2 regions of the Peribacillus sp. FSL K6-5616 genome follow, and region 2 is predicted to be linked to the other one. Evidence: riboswitches for the same ligand, from Rfam matches in the RefSeq annotation. Region 2 holds a riboswitch; the other holds the start of a gene.

Region 1 (4,842 bases), 3.6 Mb from region 2:
AATCGATGATATCATCCTGTCGGAAAATGCCCCTTCTGTAAAAATGGAAAAGATTTTATTGTGCTTCTTGGAGTTTGGTTTAACCCAACAGAATCATTATTCCATCATGTTTTTATCGAAGGAAAAAGAAATTCAGCAGTTACTTCAATTCGATTCTAATGAAACATACGAAAAGCTAATCCAGTCCTTGACGGATCTAACGGACAACAAACTGAATCCTGCATCCATTTGGTCGATTTTTCTTTCTCTTCACGGATTCATAACTTTTTATATTAATTCTGAGCTATCTTATCAAGATGTAAAAGGTTTAGCCTATTTTCATGTAAAAAATATCACCAAGAACATCATATAATTTTTTCGGACACTATTGACCAATGGTCAATTAAACTTTGGAGGTTATGAAATGGTGAAGAAATTCCTTCATATTGAAGGACTTATGGTCCTTTTAGCGGTGATTTACATCTATTCGTTATATGAATTCAGCTGGTGGATTTTCCTTTTGTTGATTTTGTCCCCTGATGTTTCCATGCTGGCCTATCTGATCGATGATCGGATTGGAGCAAAGGTTTATAACGCATTCCATACTTATATCGTGTCCATCTTCATGATTTTGTTAGCCATTTTCCTAAAGTCGGATGCATGGATGATGATTGGTTTAATTTGGACCGCACATATAGGAATGGATCGCTTATTTGGATATGGCCTTAAATACACATCATCCTTCAAAGCTACACACATGCAAAGGTTGTAATAAGCTTAAAAGGCAGTGTGATTAAACATCACACTGCCTTTACTTTACACGCCCCGCTTGTTACCCCATATATAGGTATGCAGCTGTGGCAGGACTTTCACATCATTCAATTCATCATCCGCTATCACTTTATCAATTAACTCTTCGTACTTCTTCAATAGGCCGCTGATCAATTGATGATCATCCGCCGTCCTGCTGTCGTCATTGCCGACCTGCAGATAAAAAGGAATATCCGGGTAACGCCCATGTACATGTTTGGCATATTGATAATCTTCCTCGTTAAAGACGACGATCTTCAAAGAAACATGGTTTTCAGGATTTCGATTGGCAAGATTCGAGATGATTTGGTCAAGAACCGTAAAGTCCGTGTTCATTCCAGAGCTCGGCGGCTTAGGTGAGATAGTCAGTTCATCAATATCGAGAAACCAATCCTGCCATCGGCTCCCTTGTGTTTCGATACCAATTTTCATTTTATTTTCATGTAAGATCGCTATCAAGCCGTTTAGGTTTTTCAGCAGGGCCGGGTTTCCCCCAGATATCGTCACGAAGGAAAAACCGGAACCCCCAATTCGCTTCAGCTCATCCCATATTTCATCGGCAGTCATCTGAACGGTATCTTCCTTACCTGTGCCATCCCAAGTAAATGCGGAATCACACCAGGAACATGAATAATCGCAGCCGGCCGTCCGAACGAACATGGTTTTTTGACCAATGACCATTCCCTCTCCTTGGATGGTCGGCCCGAAGATTTCCATAACCGGGAGTTTACTCACTTTCCATCCACTCCCGTCTGGCTTCGGCATAGCTTGTCGGCGTTTCGTACAGTCGAACAAATTCGACTCTAGCACCCTCATATTCTTTTAATGAAAGGGCTTCGGCCATTTTTTCATAGATCCAGACAACCATATTTTCAGCTGTTGTATTCATGAGCGGCAGGGTTTCATTCAAATAACGATGATCCAGGTGGATTTCGATTTCATTTTTCCATATATCCTTGATGTCACCAAAATCTATCATCAACCCGCGTGAATCCGTATACCCGCTCAATCCGAAAATGACTTTATACGTGTGGCCATGCAGGTTCTTGCATTTCCCTTCATAGTCATGCAGATGGTGCGCCGCGTCAAAGGTGAATTCCTTACTCACGAGAACCCTCTTGTTTGTATACTTCAATTGGCTGCGCTGAATATCTTCATCTATTTTTTGGAGTTTATCCACTATCTTAAAACCGTACATCATGAAAGCACCTTCCGTCTGCTTACATAGTCATCCAGTCCTTTTTTCCGCAGATTACATGCCGGACAATCTCCACAGCCATCGGAGATGATTCCGTTATAGCAAGTCAGGGTCTTTTCGCGGACAAAGTCGAACGCGCCAAGCTGGTCAGCAAGCTCCCATGTTTCCTCTTTATTAAGCCACATTAGCGGCGTATCAATCACGAATGACTGGTCCATCGATAAGTTCAAGGTCACATTCAACGATTTAATGAATACATCGCGGCAGTCAGGATATCCGCTGAAATCCGTTTCACAGACTCCTGTGACAATATGTTTAGCGCCAATCTGGCTCGCCAGCACTCCGGCAAACGAAAGGAACAGCAAATTCCTCCCTGGCACGAACGTCGACGGCAGCTCCCCTTCTTCTCCGTCCGCCACTGCGATATCACTTCTTGTCAATGCATTCGGTGCCAGTTGGTTCAGCAGCGACATGTCAAGGATATGGTGGTTCACGCCCAATTCCTTGGCAATGTTTTGAGCGCATTCGATTTCCAAGCTATGCCGCTGATTATAATCGAACGTCACCGCTTCCACTTCCTCAAATCTCTCCAATGCCCAAAACAGGCACGTCGTACTGTCCTGCCCTCCGCTAAACACAACCACTGCCTTTTCTTTCTTCTTCATTTCTATAAAACTCCTTTTTACGGAAAAAAACAGCACCCTAAGAATAGAGCACTGTTTCTCCTTAGTTTTTTTGAGAGGGTAGCTAGAACCTCTTCCGCCTTAACGCGGAATATTATATTTTTCCAAGTCAATAGTAACTTGAAAATGATAAGAAATCAAGATGTTTATATAAAGTGAACATTAGACCTGATGGAAAATTTGGTTAACTTTTCATTACTTAAAAATCACATTAAAAATCCGATAAAAAAGAGTGAATAAAATATCGATAAAGGGGTCCAATAATTTGAAAAGCATTAAAGCAAAGGTATTGGTGGCATTTTCACTCATCATATCTTTATGTGTCATCTTAGGAGCATTCAACATTTATAGCAGCAACAAGTCACTGGCATACTCCCAGGATATCATCGAAAGGGAACTTCCGCTTCTTATCCAAGACGAAAAGCTCCTATATAATCTAGCACAAAGAACCGCATTCGTCCGGGCCTATATTCTATATGGCGACGAGAGTTATAAAGAAAGGTTCTTACAATATACCGAAGAAAGCCAGGTCATCCAGGAGGAACTCCTAGCCTTAAGCGATTCTGATAAAACAAAGGAATTGATCGAGAAAAGCGTGGATTGGAGGACGATGATTGTAGAACGGGTATTTATCCAGTATGAAAAAGGAAATGAAGAACGCGCTAAAGAGATACTCAAAAATGAAGTGGCGCCAATCAGCAATGAAGTAATGGAGGGTTTCAAGGAGCTTGCTTCTAAACGCGAGGAATTGTTTGTCGCTTCAGGTAAAACCGTCATCGAAAGCGGGAAATCGGTCAAGACGACAAGTATCATCATATCCATTGCAGCAGTCCTTATCGGCCTTGTGCTGGCGCTTGTTACTGCCAACCTCATTACCACCCCCCTCCTTAAAATTAGGGACAGGATGAAAATGGTTGCTGACGGAGAGCTGAATCATGAGCCCCTGGAGCAAAAGTCATATGATGAACTGGGCGAATTAACGGTCTCCGCCAACCAAATGCAGAAAAACCTTCGTGATACGATCGAAAAAATGCTCGTTGTTTCGCAATCCGTTACCAACCAAAGCGAGGATCTGACTCAATCAGCAAATGAAGTGCAGCAGGGCAGCAAGCAAATAGCGTCTACGATGTATGAACTTTCGGAAGGTTCGGAGTCACAAGCCAGCCGGGCAGCTGAAATGGTTCGCATGATGGATGATTTCACCGGCAGGATCGAGTTGGCCCACCTGGAAGGAGCGGATGTGGCTAGAAGTTCAACCGAAATCCTTTCCTTGACCAAGGACGGCACCGCTTTAATGCGCAGTTCAGTCCAACAGATGCAAAGTATTGATGGGATTGTCAAAAATGCCGTAGAGCAAGTGAAAGGGCTCGATTCTCAATCACAGCACATCTCGCAGCTTGTGCAGGTCATCAAAGATATATCCAATCAAACCAATCTATTGGCGCTGAATGCAGCCATAGAGGCCGCTCGTGCTGGTGAACATGGCAAGGGCTTTGCCGTCGTCGCCGATGAAGTGCGGAAACTCGCTGAAGAGGTCACACACTCCGTTGGGGATATCACCAATATTGTCTCCGCCATTCAAACGGGTTCAAAAACAGTCGTCCACTCCCTGGAAGATGGTTATACTCAAGTGGATGAAGGCACGAAACAGATCACACTCACAGGCCGAACCTTTGAAACAATCAATCACTCTGTCGGGAATATGGAAATGAAAATACAGCATATTACCGAAGAATTGAACTATATCTCCACAAATAGCAAAAAAATCAATCAGGCTATCGAAGATATCGCTGCCGTTTCTGAAGAGTCCGCGGCAGGAATCGAACAAGTCTCCGCCTCCGCTCAGCAATCCAGCTCTTCGATGGATGAAATCACGAATCATGCCAGTGAACTTGCATCTTCGGCAGAATTGCTGACTGCACAGGTTAAGAAATTCCAATTATGACACTAGCAAGTTCCCGCTGCTTGAATGCGGGAACTTGCTTTTTTTCTCCTATTATAAGGGTTGTTTCATTTTCGTATATTCGGGGAATATATAACTATACACAATAATGAACCATTAAAAAAGCAAATCTATCAAAAGCGGCTGGAAGTGAATATTTTCCTTTGTTTTCAGAATATTTAGTGTATAATGAATATAATTAAAGGAATATTTTAACTGAAATAATGATT
Region 2 (4,842 bases):
TTTTAAAGAAGTCAGCGGATTTCGTACCTCGTGGGCTACACTTGCGGCAAGTTCGCCGACTATCGATAATTTTTCGGTTCTTCTTAAGCGTGCTTCGGTTTCTCGAATTTGAGTGACTTCTTTAGCATAAGTAATGATTCCGACTAAATCCTCGCCAACCATCATCGGGACAAACGTACAAGAAAGTAAGATGGACTTCCCGTACTTCGTCAGGAATTCTATATCTTTCCCTTTTTTGATCCCCTTTTGGTTTTCCATGACATATTGGCATGATGTACGGATCAATTCCGCGTCTTCTGCTGAAAAATTCAAATTAATGAATGAAGCGCCATGTATTTCTTCCTGTTGAAAGCCTGTTACCGTTTCAAACCTTGGATTCACGGTCGTGATCATTCCATTTAAATCAAGCATCAGCATTGGATAAGGGTTGTGCTCAAACAATGATTTATAGCGTTGTTCGCTATCAAATAATTGATTCTCCGCGACAACTCTTTCAGATATATCCCTGCCAATGACGACTAAGCCTTTACGTGAACCATCTTCATTGAACAGGGGAACTTTAATCGTATCAAAGGTCTTGTGATTGCCATCGGGAAGAGGGATGATTTCCTCGCACCTAGTAATTTCCCCCTTTACCCACGTTTCTTCATCGGAAATTTCACAGTAGATCAACGATTCTTTATAAAATTCGGTGTATTCTGCGAGCTCACTGTCTCTTTTTCCCTTATAATCTACATGCTCCAATTGAAATAATTGCAGCCCGAAGGTATTGGATTCAAGCCATCGGCCATCCCCATCCTTGAAGTTAACGAAATCCACCATTGAATTGATGAGTGTGCGCCGACGTTGTTCCGCCTCTTTTAATCGTTTGAATTCTTCCTTTTTAGCTAAATAAAGATATAGAATTAAGCCTATTGATAAAAGGAAAACAATGCCTTCCGCCCTTTGGAGTTGAATGAAGACCTCTTTATTATGGATATTTGTAGTTAAAAAATAGTCGAATACGACTAATGTAAGAATCCCGGATAGGATATATATTGCTAAGATGGAGCGTTTGGACATGGAGATTCTCCCTGATTTTAAGACATTTCAAAGGTAAAATTACATACACATTTTAACAAACTATCGGAAAAAAATATATGCAGAATCTCTAAATAAAAAAAACAGGGGCCAATGTGGTCACCTGTTTTTTCTGAAGAAGGTTAGTTTCTTCTTCTTTTTTGCACGCTTATAGATCATGAAGAATAGTAAGAAGAGGAGTGCAAGAGCAGCTAGCGTATATTGGTTCATTTCAACAGATAGCAGCCCATAGGGAATCAGTGATAGGAAGAAAAAGTATATAAGGTTGCCAAGTGCCGTCGCCAATAAAAAGTCTTTGAAAGTGACGGTGCTGACTCCGGCTGCCAAGTTAATTAAGCTTGTGGGGATAAGCGGGAAAATCCTGCCTGTAAACACGTACATGAAGCCATGCTCCACTACAGATTCTTGCCACTTTTCACCAATCTTCTTTAAAAGAAGCTCCTGAAACCAGTTTCTTGCTGCATAAAAAATGAATCCTGAGGCAACAACACTTGTAAACCAACTCCATAGATAGCCATATATGAATCCGAATATCGTGACATTGATGGTCAGGAGCAAAATTAAGGGGATGATTGTAAAAGAATTTTGTACAAACATCAATACGAATGTCACAATAAATGTAAGCAAAAGATTTTCCTTCAATATGCCAATCACAGAATCCAAATCACTTTTCCAAACCAAAGTGAACAGTTCTGCATTAGAGTATATAAAAATTGCGATTACAAGTAGACCGATTATGGTCAGGACTTTTTTCAAAGGGCCACCACCATTCTTACTAATAGTTTATCATTTTCGAGTTCAATGGTGAAAAAAAAGAGCTGCCGCATCATGCAGACAGCTCTTTTCCATTATAGTGGCTTAACGGCGCGAAGATTCCTTTTAAAGCCACTTTTCAAACTGAATTCTTTTGTTCATTCCATAAATGATTGGCGCGCCAATCAAAAGGACAACGAACTCACCGACAGCTGTAGTCATCCAGCTTAGCCAGAATGGCAAACCAAAGGCAAGGTTCAGTTCAATTGCAATTAAAAACATTGTGAACGTGAAAAAGATAATCGTAGCGATCATACGTCCTTTAATGCCTTTTATGAAACGAGAAACATAAATGACAAGCAATAAGGCGAGCAGGGATTGCCCCACCCCAAAAATCAAATCATATGGCACCATCGGCGAAAAGAGCAGATTCGATATGAAGACTCCTCCAACGATACCGTAGATATATTTTTTATTGAATACAATCAGATGATTCAACATTTCCGGTACACGGAATTGGAACATCTCAAAAGCTATTGGTTTAAACACCAATGAGACCGCCACATACAAGGCAGCCAATAACCCGTTTATCACGAGTGTACGAACATTCATTTTACTCTCTCCCTAGTTTTTTATCGTGGGATGGTTACGAACCACGTGCAGGCGTTTACCCGATGATTAATAGTATCCCATGTAAGCTTGTTTCGTCAATTTGTAAAGAATGGTTTTAATTTATAGGTTTCCAATCAGATGAAGCAGCACAATTGGATTTTGAATTTTTGCAATGAAGGATGATATTATTTCAATATGTACATAAAAAGGAGTGAATATTAATATGTCGATCGAAAGTGTCAAAAGCCATTTTAAACAATGGAATCGGGAAGGCGACGTAAAGGAGTTCGAATCATCTAGTGCAACGGTGATTGAGGCAGCGGAAACCATCGGTGTTATCCCAGCGCGGATTGCCAAGACCCTTTCCTTTAAAGGGGAGGGTGAACACGCGATTTTGGTCGTTGCCGCAGGGGACGCGAAAGTGGATAATAAGAAATTTCGTCAGACGTTCGGTTTCAAGGCACGAATGCTTTCACCTGATGAAGTGCTTGCACAGACCGGCCATGCAATCGGAGGCGTTTGCCCGTTTGGCCTGGCAAACGATTTAGCTGTTTTTCTTGATGTATCGATGAAGCGCTTCGAGTCATTGTTTCCGGCTTGCGGCAGTTCAAACTCTGCAATAGAACTTACACTCGCTGAATTATTTGAATATTCAGGTGCCAAGGATTGGGTGGATGTTTGTAAGGGGTGGGAAGAAAAAGGGAATGTGGAAACGGCGGCAGGAAATGCAGTTGATGGCATTTGATGAATGGGATGGAGTCCACTAAAGTGAATTTTATTTGCGGGGGGCCGCATGCATTTCTATTATTAAAGCGGAAAATGGGCAGAAAGTGTTCCTGATCGGAGGTTGAAAGATGTTAAATGGAAGCGAAAGAAAAAGCAATAGCAGCTATCTGAGTCTTAAAACTCTTTATGAAGAAAATATAACGGTTAAGAGCATTGCCCAGGAGCTTGTGTTTTGCCATAAAAACGATCTGGCGCTGGATATCCAGAAAGCAATGAAAAAAAAGAATTTTGATATATTGGCAGTCCAAGATCAAGGGGAAATCATCGGATATATCGAAAGGCAAGAACTAGGTGAGGGAAGTATTTCTGAATATATGAGAAACTTCTCACCAAGGGAAATGGTTTCGAATTCAACCCCTTTGATCCAGCTTCTCCATATTTTTAAGAATAAGACAAGGGTGTTCGTACTAGAGAATAATTCAATTAAAATGTTGATTACCCATGCCGACCTCCAAAAGCCTCCGATCAGGATGCTGATATTCGGATATATTACCTTATTGGAAATGAGGATGAGCGATATCATCCTGGATAGATTCGGCGATGGCAGCTGGTATCCAATGATCAGCGAAGACCGTTTAGAAAAGGCAACCGAATTATATAAAAGGAGAATCGATAAAAATGAGGATATCAATATAATAGAGTGCCTGCAAATCAGTGATAAATTCGATATTATACATAAAGATAAAGAATTGAGGCACTTCTTCCAAATCCCTTCGAAAAGTAAAGGGAGGAAGGATGCGAATGCCATCCGAAAATTACGGGATAAGATTTCCCATGCTAATGAACTGGGTCTGGACATGTCATGGATGGAAATCATCGAGGTTGTCGAGTCCTGCGGCCGACTGCTCGAAATCTCTGAATCCTATCCTTATGAAAAATAAGATCCGGCTAATCATGCTGGTTCTTTTTTTTGCGCATCCAGATAGAAAAAAACTGCCCGTATCAGGCAGTCTCCCCGAAAAACTCAAAACTCCGGCAGTTGATCCAGGTTATTTTCTTTTATCCCATCGGGCTCACTCCGTAATATGTCACGTCCATATTTATGAAAGACGTCAACGTTGGCCAGGTTGCCAGCTTTGGCTTCCGCAAGGGCTGTGGGGTAGTCGAGTTCGCGGCCGGAGTCCGTCTTGATGGCGATAATATTGTCCTCTTCATTTTTCCTTACGGCGATGATTTCCTCTTTTCCTGCTGCTGAATCACTTTGGTTTGCTTGCGGTGTTCCCTGCTGTTTATATGACTCATAGGCTTCTTCAAATTGGTCCATGTTTTAGACACCTCCTATTTATAGGGTGAACCATTTTTCCTGCAATATACAAACCGGATTTCGTCCAACTTGGGCCGTTAATTCGTCCAAATGGGCCGATCTTTCGGCACTTTTTTTGTGTGAATGCTGTCGTCTTGGCCTTTTTGCAGTGGCATGGCACTTGCAACTATTTTAAGTAGTGCAAGTTTAAGTAGTTGGTGTAAGCAGTAGCAAGAAATAATATCCACTAGATTAAGGGAGGAATAGTAATCATGAATGTAAAACAAGGGGCAAGCACTGTAAATGCAAAACAACAGGTCAAGACAATGAAGGCGGCGGTCGTCAATGAATTTAACCAAAAACTTGAG

Evidence for each region. A riboswitch is a leader RNA that binds a small molecule or an ion and turns the genes downstream of it on or off. The one in region 2 is predicted to bind preQ1.
Region 1: another riboswitch for preQ1. It lies ahead of queC (7-cyano-7-deazaguanine synthase QueC); the one in region 2 lies ahead of MHB45_RS00065 (QueT transporter family protein).

Annotation. Positions count from the first base shown of each region.
Region 1 is NZ_JBBOYT010000001.1:3,630,434-3,635,275, forward strand. Features, by position in the region: gene MHB45_RS17430 (TetR/AcrR family transcriptional regulator) at 1-352, shown strand, start outside; gene MHB45_RS17435 (DUF4260 domain-containing protein) at 404-751, shown strand; gene queE (7-carboxy-7-deazaguanine synthase QueE) at 796-1,524, opposite strand; gene queD (6-carboxytetrahydropterin synthase QueD) at 1,517-1,987, opposite strand; gene queC (7-cyano-7-deazaguanine synthase QueC) at 1,987-2,652, opposite strand; PreQ1 riboswitch class I at 2,708-2,750, opposite strand; gene MHB45_RS17455 (methyl-accepting chemotaxis protein) at 2,936-4,615, shown strand.
Region 2 is NZ_JBBOYT010000001.1:10,250-15,091, forward strand. Features, by position in the region: gene MHB45_RS00055 (PAS domain-containing sensor histidine kinase) at 1-1,062, opposite strand, end outside; gene MHB45_RS00060 (TVP38/TMEM64 family protein) at 1,180-1,836, opposite strand; gene MHB45_RS00065 (QueT transporter family protein) at 1,960-2,445, opposite strand; PreQ1 riboswitch class I at 2,452-2,496, opposite strand; gene MHB45_RS00070 (YbaK/EbsC family protein) at 2,669-3,190, shown strand; gene MHB45_RS00075 (hypothetical protein) at 3,300-4,112, shown strand; gene MHB45_RS00080 (DUF3892 domain-containing protein) at 4,196-4,495, opposite strand; gene adhP (alcohol dehydrogenase AdhP) at 4,801-4,842, shown strand, end outside.